Regions from separate parts of the Bradyrhizobium sp. 172 genome, predicted to be linked through region 2. Evidence: riboswitches for the same ligand, from Rfam matches in the RefSeq annotation. Region 2 holds a riboswitch; the other holds the start of a gene.

Region 1 (7,057 bases), 1.9 Mb from region 2:
ACGACTCGGCTATCGTTTGTAAGGCTGGGTCGGGCTTCGCCCGCAACGGGCCGCCGCCGACCTGGCTCCGCGCCTTCTAGCCGGGCAGGTTTCCGCTCGCGGTCCACGAGCCTTGAGAAGACCATCGTATCGCTCCGCACCATGAAGAACGATTTGATGGTTGATACCCGCCAAAAAAGTCGAAGAGGTAACCCGCTCGCAGTGGGAGTAAGCACCGCATCAGCGCCGAGGTTCTCGATTGTCCTCGGCCGCGACGCACGCGTTGGAGCGTTCGTTTTGAGAAGCAACAAGCAGCAGGATTTTCTGCCTTGAAAGTCTTTAGTGACAGGACCAGGAGCGCTTTTAAGTGTGGAGCAGAGGTCGCAGTACTGTCATAGCCTCTTGCGCGCGCGCAATCCTCCAACCCGATATCCCCTCTCCTCGTAGAAACGGCGTACCCGTTCTAAGGCCGGATAGCCATCAGGGGGCAACGCAACCTCAATCATCTGCCAGCCTCGGCGCTTCGCCTCCGAACGTACCGCCTCGAGCAGATGCCCACCGCGGTCAGAGCTTCGGAAGTCCCGAGAAATCCATAGCTCCTGAAGCACGCCGTACGCTCCAGCTGCTCTCACGGCCAGTACGGCGGAGATGGCAGCGATCCCTACAATCTGCCCGGTGGCTTGTTCCTCGATGACAAAAATAAAGCCCTCTTCGGGATCCTGAATCAGGCGCAAAGCAGTCTGCTTTGCGCCTTCAAGGCTGAACTCTGGTCCGGGACCACCTAATTCAGAAAGTAGCTTTCCGACGGCTTCTACGATCGCGTTCTCATCTCTTGGCACGCCTTTGCGCAAAGCCGTGCCCCCGTGGGGCAAGCCTTGCGCTTCAGCGCCAACACGAACACCCGTCACGTTAGTCCCTCCAGTCCCTCTTGAGGATATCCATGTTCAGAAGGATACAGAGAACGCAACTGAGAGAAACTATCAAGCTCGATAGGGAATAGGACGTCCGCACTCGCTATAACCAACAGAGGTGAGGTAAGTGCAAGCTGTTGCCGTTCTCAGAATCGACCGCGGCTTGACCCGCTGCGAACTCAGTTGGATCTCCTTCGACTAGATAGGGAATCCACGAGACGGCACATTCGCGCGTGGGCAGGCCGGCCATGGCGATCAAACATTTCGTAGGAGAGATTGCTGATCATCACTCACGAGAGTCGATTCAGTACATCTTGCAGCATGATCATTGCCGTGGCATAGGGCGCATCAGCTCGGCGCGTCCGAAGGTGAGATTCCCCACACTCGTGTGCGTCACTCGTACAAAGTTGCGCGAGCCGGGACAGGTATCATACGCGTGCGCCCGACAAAATCGTCTGAACAACATCGCGAAAAGATTTTGCACGCTAATGCACTATCTTAAGCTTACCTCGAAGAATCGAAAGATAATGGCAAGCACTGCTTGTTTGGACCTTCGCTCCTCGTTTAAGGGACCTTCACGGAAGGGGAGTGGTTGCGATGGAGCATGGGCAGGCCGAACTGGTCGGAGGGAAACCTGTAATCTTCGGCCAGCGTAAGGTGCGGCCGCGAGCGTGCGTGGCCGTGGGCAAGCGGCATCTGCGCGCCTTTCTACGCGATGTGCTAGAGGATATGGGGTTTGTGATCAGCGAATGCGGGACTGCTGACGAGCTGCCGCGCGTACTCTGCACGGACTTCCCTGATCTGATCCTGCTCGGCATTGGCTCGGATCGCATCGAGCCTGGACGATTGCTCGAGATACTCGTACGCGAAGAATTTGCAGGCAGAGTGCTGGCGTTCGGCGCCCGCGAGTCGATCGTCATGACGGCAGTGCAGCAGGTCGGGGGCGAATATGGACTTGATATGCTGCCGCCGCTGAGGACGCCGTTTGCAGCCGAGACGCTGCGCGATCGGGTCGCCATGCTCTTGCCCAGAGAGCCGGCGCCCCGTCCCGCAGTCCATGTCGGAGAAGCCTTACACGCTGGCTGGCTTGAGCTCTGGTATGAGCCGAACTTTGACCCGTGTACCCTCAGCCGCCGCGGCGCCGAGGCGCTTGTGCGAATGCGGCATCCGACCTGGGGCGTTGTTCCACCAGCGTATTTCATCCCGGAGGCTCACGATCCGCATTTTAGGGACTTGTCGCAGTTCGTGATCGACCGCGCGATCAAGGATTGGAAGTATCTTCTGGAGCAGCAAACTTCGACCGATCTCTCCATCAATCTCCCGGCAGCATTCCTGATTGACCCGCAGGCGGTACGCGATCTCTGTCAGCGCATGCCGTCGCACCCCGCTTTCGGCGGCTTGACGATCGAAATCGAGAGCGAGGAAGCGATCCAGAACCTAGATCTCCTGATCGAGGTCGCGCGTGAGGTTCGCTTTCACAACATTGGCCTTGCAATCGACAATATCGGCGCCAATTGGCCGCAGCTGATGGGGCTCGAAAAATTCCCGTTCATGAAATTAAAAGTGGACCGGCAGTACGTCGCCGGTTGCGGAAATGGGCCCCTGAAGCGAACGGTGTGCCGCCATATCGTCGATCTAGCCAAAGAGTACAGTGTGCGCACCGTCGCCGCAGGCGTGGAGAGCCACGCCGACCTGATCGCTGTGACCGAACTCGGCTTCGACCTTGCGCAGGGCCATCTGTTCGGAAAGGCCATGCCGCTGAAGCAATTTGCACACTCATCTTTCAGCCCTGTTCCACTTCGTCCAAAATAGTTGTATGAGGAGTGACTGAGCACAGCCAGGCAAAGCGTACCAGCGCTGGCCCGCGCGGCATGCCTACTCGGCACCAGGCATGCGGCTGACTGCAATTTAATCGGTCACTTTGCAAACCCAGTATCGCTCCTCCCGGCCGAACTTCATTTCCCTCCGAAGCGATGCCGAAGGTTATTGTAGCACAAAGCCCTTTTGGCAAGGCTCCAGCGAGTCAATCCGCGGAGTTAACGTTGCAGGCGTGAGCGCGGCTTGGACAAAATCTCCGGTCAGGGCGTGTGACCGGAGGTTTGCCGACATCCGGCGTAGACGTGCGTCGGCTCGCGGCTTTTACTCGCGCTGCCGGTTTCGGGAATCGTCGAGCGTCGCTTGGCCCCGCGCTGCCATGCCAGACAAACCGACGGAAACTCGCTGCAGTCGAGTCGCGACTGGCTATCGGAGTAGGGGCCCGAGGGCTCGCACGGCTTGATATTGAAGCGGCCCATGCTGTCGCAGATGCAACATGGTCTCAGACCCCGCACAGCACCATTGGGCAAATTGCCCATCATTGAGCGCGCCTGTCCTTGGCACGGCATTTGAAAGGGATCGCCAATGGCATCGCTCGCCTAAGGAGTCGGAAGGCATGGCTTACAAGATCGTCGCTTCGCAATGTACCGTTTGTGGGGCATGTGAGTTCGAGTGTCCCAACGCGGCGATCAGCCTCAAGCGCGACATTTACGTTATCGATGCAAAAAAGTGTACGGAGTGCGAGGGCCATTCCGACACGCCGCAATGCGCTGTGGTCTGTCCGGTGCCTGACACCTGTGTCCCGTCTAAGACAACATAACCAGCCCGCGTCCAGAAGGCTTCACCGCTCGATTTCGCGAACGAAGGACTAGATGTCGAGCTTGTGGAGGCCGCCGTCCGCGTGCGGCGTATCGAGGTCGATCAACATCGTTATGAGCTTAAGGCGCTGATCGACTCCGAGAAACGCTCGAAGGGCTCGGTCAGAGGAGACCGTCAAATTTGTTTCGAATAATGACAAGGCCGCCTCGATGCTCCAGGTCGTCGCGTTGAGGCTTATCGTCGTTGGCTGACGAGCCGAGGCGAGGTGGACGGGCGTCGAATATCCCAAGATCAGCTTGCAGGATATCTAAAGCTAGGTCACTTCGAAGCCGAAGAGACGGTCTCCACGCGCGACGAGATCGGTCCGGAGATCCTGAAGACGTACGAGAAGCTCGGCATCCGCTTGCCCACGGTCACCATGCACGAGTGCATGGAGCTAGGGTCGTAACAGGATCCCCGCCGCCCGCGCTCTCGCTGCTTACTCCAGTTTCGCAAGTTAGCGCGCATCCTGACGTCCGGAACTGTTCCTGCGATGCCGCGCAGGCCAACGTCCAGGCTGCACTACTCGCCAGCGGCGACGGAAACAACGAATGCGCGGCCAAAGTCGCTCAGCACGTAAATGCTTGGCACACCGAAGGAGATCATCTTGACCAACGCCACGGAGCGATCGAGCTCACGGCTCGTCGCGGGGTCCGCCGAACACAGGCAGTCCGGGCAGTCCGGCCTGATCATCCGTTTGATCCTGGAGCAACCCGGCCTTGACAATTCCTAAGAAGCCTCATGGCGCTGTGATCAAGCGGATGCCGGCCGAGGATGATCGCAAACGTCCTCGCGGGCGAGTTCGAGAAGCTGCTGACGGAAAAGACCGGATTGTCGCGATCACGCAGATGTCGAAGCGCCCACCGCGTTCGTTCTGCTCGCGTTGGCTCATCCGAGTACGCCAAGCGGGTGTTGACGGACGCATTCACAAGCGGAGGCTCCACAGATCTAGGCGTTTTTACCAGGCCGGGAGTAAGACCGTTGTGCCCTAGCTGGTACAGCTCGCAATCGCTTGGGCAATATCGCGGCGACACTTAGTAGGTTGACGGATCGATCCTCGTGCGCCTAATGCCAGTCGTCGTGGTCTTCGGATTCGTTTGATCCGGAGCTAAGAGGGAAGCCGGTGCAATGCCGGCGCTGCCCCCGCAACTGTAAGCGGCGAGCCGCTGTCCAACGAAGTCACTGAAGCCATGCGGCTTCGGGAAGGCCGGACAGCAGCGACGACCCGCGAGCCAGGAGACCTGCCTCGACAATATATCGTCCACGGGCGGGGTGTCCCGGTGTGCGCCAAGCAGCTGTCGCTCACGCGATATTCGCTGCATGCGTCCGCCATGGCCTTTGCCCCAATCATGGGGTCTGAGCTATGTCTTTTCTTTCGCTTCCCGTTGCCACACTGGGGACGTCACGCATCGGCCCACGACGCGAACTCAAAGTCGCGCTCGAGAGCTACTGGGCGGGAAACTCCAGCGAAGCCGAGCTCCTCGAGGCGGGGAGTGGACTTCGTGCCGCTAATTGGGCACGGCAGAAATCCCGCGGTGCGACCGTCATTCCTTCGAATGACTTCTCGTTTTACGACCATGTGCTCGATACCAGCCTAATGGTCGGCGCCATTCCCGACGTCTATGGCTGGACCGAAGGTCCTGTGTCGCTCAAGACCTACTTCACCATGGCGCGTGGCGCTCAGGACAGTGGTCACGCTCAGCACGGGCCTGGCGTAGCCGCACAGGAAATGACGAAGTGGTTCGATACCAACTACCACTACATGGTGCCGGAATTTCACCGGGATCAGATCTTTAAGTATTCCTCTCGAAAGCCGATCGAGGAATATGAGGAGGCAAAAAGCCTCGGCTACCAAACGCGCCCCGTCCTAGTTGGCCCAGTCACTTTCCTGAAGCTCGGCAAAAGCGCAAATCCCGCATTCAATCCGCTGTCGCTGCTCGATCGGCTCCTCCCAGTCTATGTCGATGTTCTCCGCGAACTATCCTCGCGCGGTGCTGAATGGGTTCAGCTGGACGAGCCATGCCTGGTGATGGACGTCGACGAAGCATCGCGGGCGGCTGTCCGCCGGGCCTATGCTCATTTCGCAAAGGTTGTGCCGGCCCTTAAAATAATGCTGGCCACATATTTCGGGGCTATCGGCGACAATCTTGAAACAACCTTGGCCTTGCCCGTTGCCGGGCTTCATGTGGATCTGGTTCGGGCACCTGACCAGTTGGACGCAATTGTCGCCACAACCCGTAGAGATCTCGTGGTCTCACTAGGCGTCGTTGATGGTCGGAACGTGTGGCGCTCCAATCTTCCGGCGCTGCTCGACCAACTTGCTCCTATGGTCCAAAAATTGGGCAGGCACCGTGTTCAGATTGCTCCTTCCTGCTCGCTGCTTCATGTTCCGATCGACATTGAGCTAGAGACCGATCTCGATCCCAATCTGAAGACATGGCTGGCGTTCTCAGTTCAGAAGATCAAGGAACTTTCGATATTGGGCAAAGCGCTGGCCGGCCATGCTGCCGAGGTGGCCGATGAACTTGCGCTTTCGGAGGGGGCAGCCGTCACCCGCGAAACATCGCCCGAGATCCACAATGCGAATGTCGCCGGACGAATCGCCGCGATCGACGATAGCATGCTTCGCCGTCGCAGTGCGTTCACCCAGCGTGCCGACGTCCAGCGCGTCGCGTTCGCATTGCCGATGTTTCCAACGACAACCATCGGATCCTTCCCGCAAACGGCCGATGTCCGGAATGCGCGCGCGGCTCATGCGCGGGGAACGTTGAATGACACGCAGTACGAGCAGCTTCTGAAAGCGGAGACAGCCCGTACCGTGAAGTGGCAGGAAGATATCGGCCTGGACGTGCTCGTACACGGTGAGTTCGAGCGCAATGACATGGTTCAATACTTTGCCGAGCAGCTGTTGGGCTTCGCTTTCACCAAGCATGGCTGGGTTCAGTCTTATGGCTCGCGGTACGTTCGTCCGCCTATCCTGTTCGGAGATGTCTCCCGGCCGAAGCCCATGACCGTCGAATGGTGGCGCTATGCGCAGTCTCTGACCAAAAAACCCGTCAAGGCTATGCTGACCGGACCGGTGACGATCCTGAACTGGTCGTTTGTCCGTGACGACATCTCGCGGCGCGAGACATGCCGACAGATCGCTCTCGCGATCCGAGATGAGGTCATCGACCTTGAGGCGGCTGGAGCGACCATGATCCAGATCGACGAGGCTGCGTTGCGGGAGGGATTGCCGCTACGCAAATCGCAGTGGAAGAACTATCTCGATTGGGCGGTGGACAGCTTCCGCCTTTGCTCCTCCCCGGTCGCCGACGGAACTCAGATCCATACTCACATGTGTTATTCCGAGTTCAACGAAATCATCGATGCGATCGCAGCAATGGATGCCGACGTCATTTCAATCGAGACGTCGCGTTCTAAGATGGAATTGCTCGAGGCCTTCAAGAGCTACAAATATCCCAATGAGATCGGGCCCGGCGTCTATGACATTC
Region 2 (7,057 bases):
TCTCGGCATGCCCGATCAGATCGTGATGTCCGGCGCGCTGGCCGAGATCGGCCCGCGCATCGTCGCCGTGCGGCAAGAGGCGCGCGAACGGCACGGCTGGATCATGGACAGTTACATCCTCAAGCGCAGGCTGTGAGGCAAGCGAGGCAGCATGCTCCCCGAATGGGTCACCCAACAATGCCCCGATATCTCCGCAGTCCATCGCGGGGCGGCGGTGGCGCGGCAGGCGCAACTGACGAAACCGACCGGCGCGCTCGGCCGGCTCGAGCAGCTCGCGATCGAGCTTGCGGGCCTGCAAGCAACCGAGCAGCCGCGCGCGGCGCGGGTGCCGATCATCATCTTCGCCGGCGATCACGGCATCGTCGCGCAGGGCGTCTCGGCCTATCCGCAGGAAGTGACGATCGCGATGCTGGCGAACTTCGCCTCCGGCGGTGCCGCAATCTCGGTGCTGGCGCGTGAGCTGGGCTCCAGCCTGGAGGTCGTCGACGCCGGCACGCTGGCGCAGGAGGAGATGGCTGGAATCGTGACCGACAAGCCGCGCAGCGGTACGCGCGATTTCAGCGTCGAAGCTGCGCTCACCCCCACGGAGCTGGCATTTGCGTTCGAAGCCGGCCGACGTGCGGTGACGCGCGCACAGGCCGGGCAGCCCGATCTTCTGATCTTCGGCGAGATGGGCATCGGCAACACCACGACATCGGCGGCGATCGCGGCCGGCTTGCTCGGCGTGAGCGCCGCGGAGATCGCGGGCAGCGGTACCGGCATCGACGCGGCCGGCCGTGCGCACAAGGCGCGGGTGATCGACGCTGCAATCGCACGCCATGACATTGCGGGCGCTGCGCCCGAAAAGATCCTGTGCGCCGTCGGCGGTCTCGAGATCGCCGCCATCTGCGGTGCCGTTATCGCGGCTGCACAGCACCGCATCCCCGTGTTGATCGACGGCTTCATCGTGTCGGTCGCGGCGCTGGCGGCGGTGCGGCTCAACCCTTCGTGCCAGCTGTTCCTGCTGGCCTCGCACCAGTCGGCGGAGCAGGGGCATCGGCTGGTGCTCCGCGCGCTGAACGTGCAGCCGCTGATCAGCCTGGATCTCAGGCTCGGCGAAGGATCGGGCGCGGCCATCGCGCTGCCGCTTGTGCGGTCGGCCTGCGCGCTCCACAACGGCATGGCGACCTTTGCGCAGGCCAATGTGCCTGATCGTCCGGCCTGATCAAATCGTCCGCTGATTGACGGAGACGACGCGCCAGCCGGTCGCGAGCCGGTCAATCCTGGTCAGCGACAGCGGATCGATCACGAAGCGCAGGGCCGCTTGTGGCGTCAGGTCGAGCGCGATGCACAGCGCCGCCCGGATCGTGCCGGAATGCACGACGAGCGTTGCGGCCCCGGTGCCGATCTTCGACAAACCCAGGCGGACCCGCGCGACCTGTTCCTCAAAGCTTTCGCCGCCGGACGGCCGTCCGCGCGCCGGATCGCTCCAGAACCGTGCATAGGCCTCGCCACCGGTCGCGGCGAGTTCGTCATGCCGACGGCCGGTCCAGTCGCCAAAGTCTTGCTCGCTGAATTCGTCCAGCTGCAGCGGCTCGAGCCCCAGCGCGCGGGCCGTTTCGACGGTGCGCCGCGACGGGCTCGCATAGCTCGCGGCGTCCTGTGGCAGGCGCTGCCGCAGTGCCTCCAGCTGCGCCCGAGCGCCGAGATCGGCCGGTGCGTCGGCCGCATGGATCGTCCCCGCGACGCCATCGACGGGCGCGTGCCGTATCAGCCAGAGGAAGGTCTCGCCTCCCATGCTTATCTCCAAGGAAACTGGTCGTTGTGGCAATAACGCCGCAACTGGCACATTGACTCTGTCTGGATCGTAATCCTAGATGCTCGCGACGGTTTCCCCGAGAGGGGATGAAAAGGGAATGCGGTGCGGGGAGTTTGTCCCCAATGCCGTGGCTGCCCCCGCAACTGTAAGCGGCGAATCTTGCGTCACGAGCCACTGGGTATCTCGGTCCCGGGAAGGCGATGCAAGGTACTGACCCGCGAGCCAGGAGACCTGCCGTCAGCCGTGGTCACACGCGAAGATGTCGGTCGGGGAGTACAGACATTCGGCTTCATCGGAAGGCTGCAAGCCGGACGATGGGACCCTGGTTCGCGGTGACGTGCCACTGACGTCACTCCGAGGTCCAAGACCGTGTATTCCCTTCGTATCGTACGACCACGCCGTTTCCTACTGGCATCCGCCGCTCTCACATCTTTCGTCGCCATCGACATGCCAGCGGCCTTGGCGCAGCAGGCCCGCGAGCCACTGCCGCCCGTCGAGGTGTCGGCGCCACAATCCCGCAGGCAGTCCAGCCCGGCCGGACGGGACGCGCAGAGCTCACGCCGCGCAGCAGCGCGCCGGCCGGGGACTGCATCCGCAGTGCCCAAGCCCGTCGTGCCGACCACGGCGGCACAGACGCCGCTCAACACCAATGCCGTCGCCGAAAGCGCTTCGCGCCTCGGCCTGACCGTGCGAGAAACACCCGCGACCGTGGAGGTGATCTCGGCCGCAACCATGCGCGAGCAGGGCTACCGCACAGTCTCCGACGTCGCGCACGGAGCGGTGGGCGTCACAGCCGGCGACAATCCGGCCGAGCCTTCGGCTTTCTCCATGCGCGGCTTCACCAACAGCCAGATCAACACGCTCTACAACGGCATCAAGATCGGTCCGCAGAACATGACCTCGCGGATCATGGACACGGCCAATCTGGAGGCTGTCGAATTCCTGAAGGGTCCGGCATCACTGATGTCAGGCGAGGGCGCCGCCGGCGGCGCGATCAACTTCGTCACCAAGCAGCCGCACACCGGTCCGATCCGGAACGAGGCGGATTTCTCCTGGGACTCGCTGAACTCGTTCCGGGCGCATTACGGCTCGGGCGGCAGCACCAATGTGCAGGGGCTGGACTACCGCTTCGACGTCAGCCGTTCCTCGCTCAACGGCTTTGCCGACGACACCAACACCAAGACGCTCAATGTCTCCGGCCAGCTCAACTACCGCATCTCCGACAGCCTCAAGGTCTGGGGCGCGATCGAGTATCGGGAAGATCGCTCGAAAGCCTATTGGGGTGCGCCGCTGGTGCCGATTGCCTTCAGCGGCTCGCATGCGACGACGGGGATCGTTTCCGGCAATTACGTCTCGAACTACAACAAAACCGATCTCGGTGCCGTCACGATCGACGACCGCACCTTCAATACTAACTACAACGTCCTCGACAACAGGAACGTAGCGAAGGAGGTGTGGCTGCGCGGCGGTTTCGAGCTGAATCTGGCGCCCGACCTGACGCTGAAAAGTCAAGCCTATGCTTACGGAGCTGAGCGCACATGGTTCAACAATGAGATAGAGGCGTTCAATTCCGGGACCAACATGGTCGATCGTGAGCGCTTCTATGTCGCGCACAGCCAACGCTTGGTCGGCAACGTCACCGATTTGATCTGGGATGCGAATATCGCCGGCTTTGACAACCGTTTGGTCACGACGCTTTCCTCAAGCTACCTTGATTTCGTGAGGCCGGGCGCCGCAAATTTCCCCGGCGATTCCGTTCCGCTGGTCGATCCGCCTCGCGGCTATTACGGCCTGCTCACCATTCAGCAGCAGACCGCGCGCATCGACAATGAGGCGCTGTCGTTCGAGGACCGGTTGAAGTTGACACGGACCTTTGCGCTGGTCGGCGGCCTGCGCGTCGAGCATATCGGGCTCGACCGCAATTCGACCGACAAGTTCGGTCTGGAGAAGGCGAACTTCCCGTTCTCGCAATCCTGGGTCCCGACCACGGGCCGTATCGGCTACACCTGGGAAGCCGTACCGGGCCTGACCTTTTTCAGCCAATACGCCACCGGCGCAGACATCTCGGCCAACAACATCTTCCTGCTCAATCCGACCGATCCGCTGAACCTGACCACCGCGCGCACCTACGAGACCGGCGTCAAGCACCTGTTCTGGGACAACCGGGCGGAGTGGTCGTTCTCGGCCTACGACATCCTGCGCAAGAACGTCTATGCCGCGGCCGGCGGCATGCAGCTCAACCTTGCCGGACGGCAGGAATCGAAGGGCGTCGAGCTTGCCGCGTCCGTGCGTCCGATCGGTCCCCTGCGTCTCTGGGGCAACATCGCCTATGTCGATGCGCGCTACGCCGACTTTAATTTTGTCGGCGGCTCGTTCTCCGGCAACACGCCGCCGAACGTGCCGCGCGTCGTGGCGAATGCCGGAGCGTCGTATCGGTTCTTCACGCCGTGGCCCGTGGAAGTCGGCGTCACCGGCCGTCACGTCGGCGACCGCTACAACACCGATGCGAATGTCGTGACGATGAAGGCCTACACTGTCGCGGACGTCTATGCCTTCGTCGACATCCCGAAGACGGTGTTCAACGCGGTCGACCAGGCTCGCCTGACTTTCCGGGTGCGCAACATCGCCGACAAGCGCTATGCGATCTGGGGCGATCCGTTCTATCCCGACCAGATCCTCTTGGGTGCACCGCGCACCTATGAACTCTCGGCCGCATTCAAATGGTAGGATGCTGATCGATGATGCGCGCGATCGTCCTGCTGCATCGATGGCTCGGGATCGCGTTCTGCCTGCTGTTCGCGATGTGGTTCGCGACGGGAATCGTGATGCACTTCGTTCCGTTTCCGTCTCTGACGGAAGCGGAACGCTTCGCCGGGCTTGGGCCGCTGGATGGCGCCGAGACGAGGCAGCTTGCGGTCGCCGATGCCGTGGCCGCGAGCGGCATTGCTGATGCGACTCGCGTTCGCCTGATCCAGCGCAGTGACGGACCGGTCTATGTCGTCTCGGGGCCGTCGCGCGCGGGCGCAGTGCGTGCCTCCGACGGAGCCGGCGCCTCGGTCGCATCTTCCGACGTCGCGCTGGCCATCGCGCGAGACCACGCGCGCAGCCGCGGGCTGGATGCCGCGCGGGCCGCAATCCTTGCGCGCGCGGACTATGACCAATGGAGCGTGCCGAACGGCTTTGACCGCCACCGGCCCTTGTTTCGGGTTGCCCTGGGCGACGCCGCTGGAACGGAGGTCTATGTCTCCTCGCTCACCGGCGAGATCGTCCTGGATACGACGCGCAGCGAGCGGACCTGGAATCTCGTCGGCAGCGTGCTGCACTGGATCTATCCAACGATCCTGCGAAGCAATTGGTCGCTGTGGGATCGCGTGGTCTGGACCTTGTCGCTGCTGGCCCTGATCGCGGCCTTGCTGGGCGCTGTGCTCGGCCTTGCGCGGATCAAACCTCGAAGCGGTCTGATCGGCTCGCCCTGTCGCGGCTGGCATGCGCTGCATCATCTCATCGGCCTCGCGGCGATGGTGTTCGTGCTGACCTGGATTTTCAGCGGCTGGCTCTCCATGGATCACGGGCGGCTGTTCTCGCGTGGGCAATTGATCTCCGCTGAATCACGCGTGATGAACGCCTCACCGAACTGGACGACGGCTCCATCGTTCGATCGGCAGCCTGTATCGCCGTCGGCCCGTGAGATCGAATGGTTTGCCTTCAACGGCAATCTCTATCGGCGGGATCGGATCGCCCTTGCCGGTCAGACCTTGATCGAGGCAGGGGATGCGCCCCGCGATGGACCAACGAGATCTCTGGATGTGCACGAGGTCCAGGGGCTGACCGCGCGCCTCGCGGCCGGCTGCGGCGGTCCGTCTGTACTTGCCGAGGACGACAACTATCCCGCGCGGTCCACTGTCCCGGGCGCCCCGGTCTACCGCTCGTATTGCGGTGACCTCTGGTTCGACATCGACGGCGCCGACGGCAATTTGCTGCAAAGGCTGGATTCATCGCGGCGAGCTTATCGCTGGTTCTACGGCGCGCTGCATACGTTGGATTTTCCGGTTCTCGTCGCGCATCCGTTGCTGCGCGACGGCTTGGTCGTCGGGCTCTGCTCCCTTGGCTTTCTGTTCTCCATCACGGGCATCATCATCGGCTGGCGCCGCCTGCGTCCGTCCTTCGCGGCCTGAGAGCCGGAGCGGGCAAAACCACCGCTTACTGATCGTACAATAAAGAGAGGCTGAGCCGACTGCCATGCATAGCTCATAAGCAATCGCATGGTCCGTAGGGCCGGTCGATCGCCTGCAAATTAGACAGGCGTGCGGGGCGCGTGGATTGCGCTGCAGCGGATGTGGTGTTTCGTCCGGGAAAATTCGTGGTGCGCCGCACTTATGTCGCGTCGAACGATCCACACCGACGTGCTCTCCATGCGGGCAGGGCTGCACTAAAATGTGCCTCGCCGCGCCGCGCCGGTCGCGGGCTGGTCCAGTGCATTGCGACAACTCTGGCCCTATCCCGAGGCCATCGCTCTGTCCCACGCTCGCAAGCGGTGGCATGACAGGGGATGATGATGAGCGCTCTCGGTTTGCGATTGAACCTCGCGAAGGACGGGAACCACCCGGCGTCCGGTTCGAATGTCGTCCGCAGCTGACCCACACATGAGCACTGACGAAAATCACTGGGAAGTTGGCACCGATATCGGCGGCACCTTCACCGACATCATCGCGATCCGACACTCCCCCGCGGAGGCACGGATCGCGAAGGTGCCGTCGCGACCTCAAGCTCCGGTTCAGGCGATGCTGGAGGCGACGAGGCGGTCGGCCTGCGCAAGAGCGAGGTCAAGCGCTTCGTCCACGGCACCACGCGCGTGACCAACGCCATCGTCGAAGGACGGCTGCCGAAAGTGGCACTGGTGGCGACCGAAGGCTTTGCCGACGTGCTGGAGATCGCGCGCTATCGCCGCCGCGATCTCTATCGTCTCGACGTCCCGCCAAAATCGCTGCCGCTGGTGCCGCCGGAACGATGCTTCGGGCTTGCTGAGCGCCTCGATCACGAGGGCCGGGTGCTGAAGGCGCTGGATGACGCGGAGATCGAGCGTCTGGTGGCCTGGCTGAAGGGGACCGGCGTGCAGAGTGTCGCGGTCGCGCTGCTGCATGCCTATGCCAATCCGGTGCACGAGAAGATGCTCGGCGAGCGGCTCAAGGGCGTCGTTGCCCACGTCTCGCTGTCGCACGAGGTCAATCCCGAGGCGCGCGAATACGAGCGGACTTCGGC

The links. A riboswitch is a leader RNA that binds a small molecule or an ion and turns the genes downstream of it on or off. The one in region 2 is predicted to bind cobalamin.
Region 1: another riboswitch for cobalamin. It lies ahead of metE (5-methyltetrahydropteroyltriglutamate--homocysteine S-methyltransferase); the one in region 2 lies ahead of IVB07_RS24930 (TonB-dependent receptor).

The regions. Positions count from the first base shown of each region.
Region 1 covers NZ_CP064701.1:7,031,534-7,038,590, reverse strand. The annotation lists gene IVB07_RS33410 (GNAT family N-acetyltransferase) at 372-887, opposite strand; gene IVB07_RS33405 (EAL domain-containing response regulator) at 1,488-2,702, shown strand; gene IVB07_RS33400 (4Fe-4S binding protein) at 3,322-3,525, shown strand; gene IVB07_RS33395 (hypothetical protein) at 4,086-4,256, opposite strand; cobalamin riboswitch at 4,628-4,827, shown strand; gene metE (5-methyltetrahydropteroyltriglutamate--homocysteine S-methyltransferase) at 4,927-7,057, shown strand, end outside.
Region 2 covers NZ_CP064701.1:5,150,473-5,157,529, reverse strand. The annotation lists gene cobF (precorrin-6A synthase (deacetylating)) at 1-136, shown strand, start outside; gene cobT (nicotinate-nucleotide--dimethylbenzimidazole phosphoribosyltransferase) at 152-1,204, shown strand; gene IVB07_RS24935 (histidine phosphatase family protein) at 1,205-1,777, opposite strand; cobalamin riboswitch at 1,850-2,052, shown strand; gene IVB07_RS24930 (TonB-dependent receptor) at 2,168-4,525, shown strand; gene IVB07_RS24925 (PepSY domain-containing protein) at 4,537-5,973, shown strand; partial or broken gene IVB07_RS24915 (hydantoinase/oxoprolinase family protein) at 6,442-7,057, shown strand, end outside.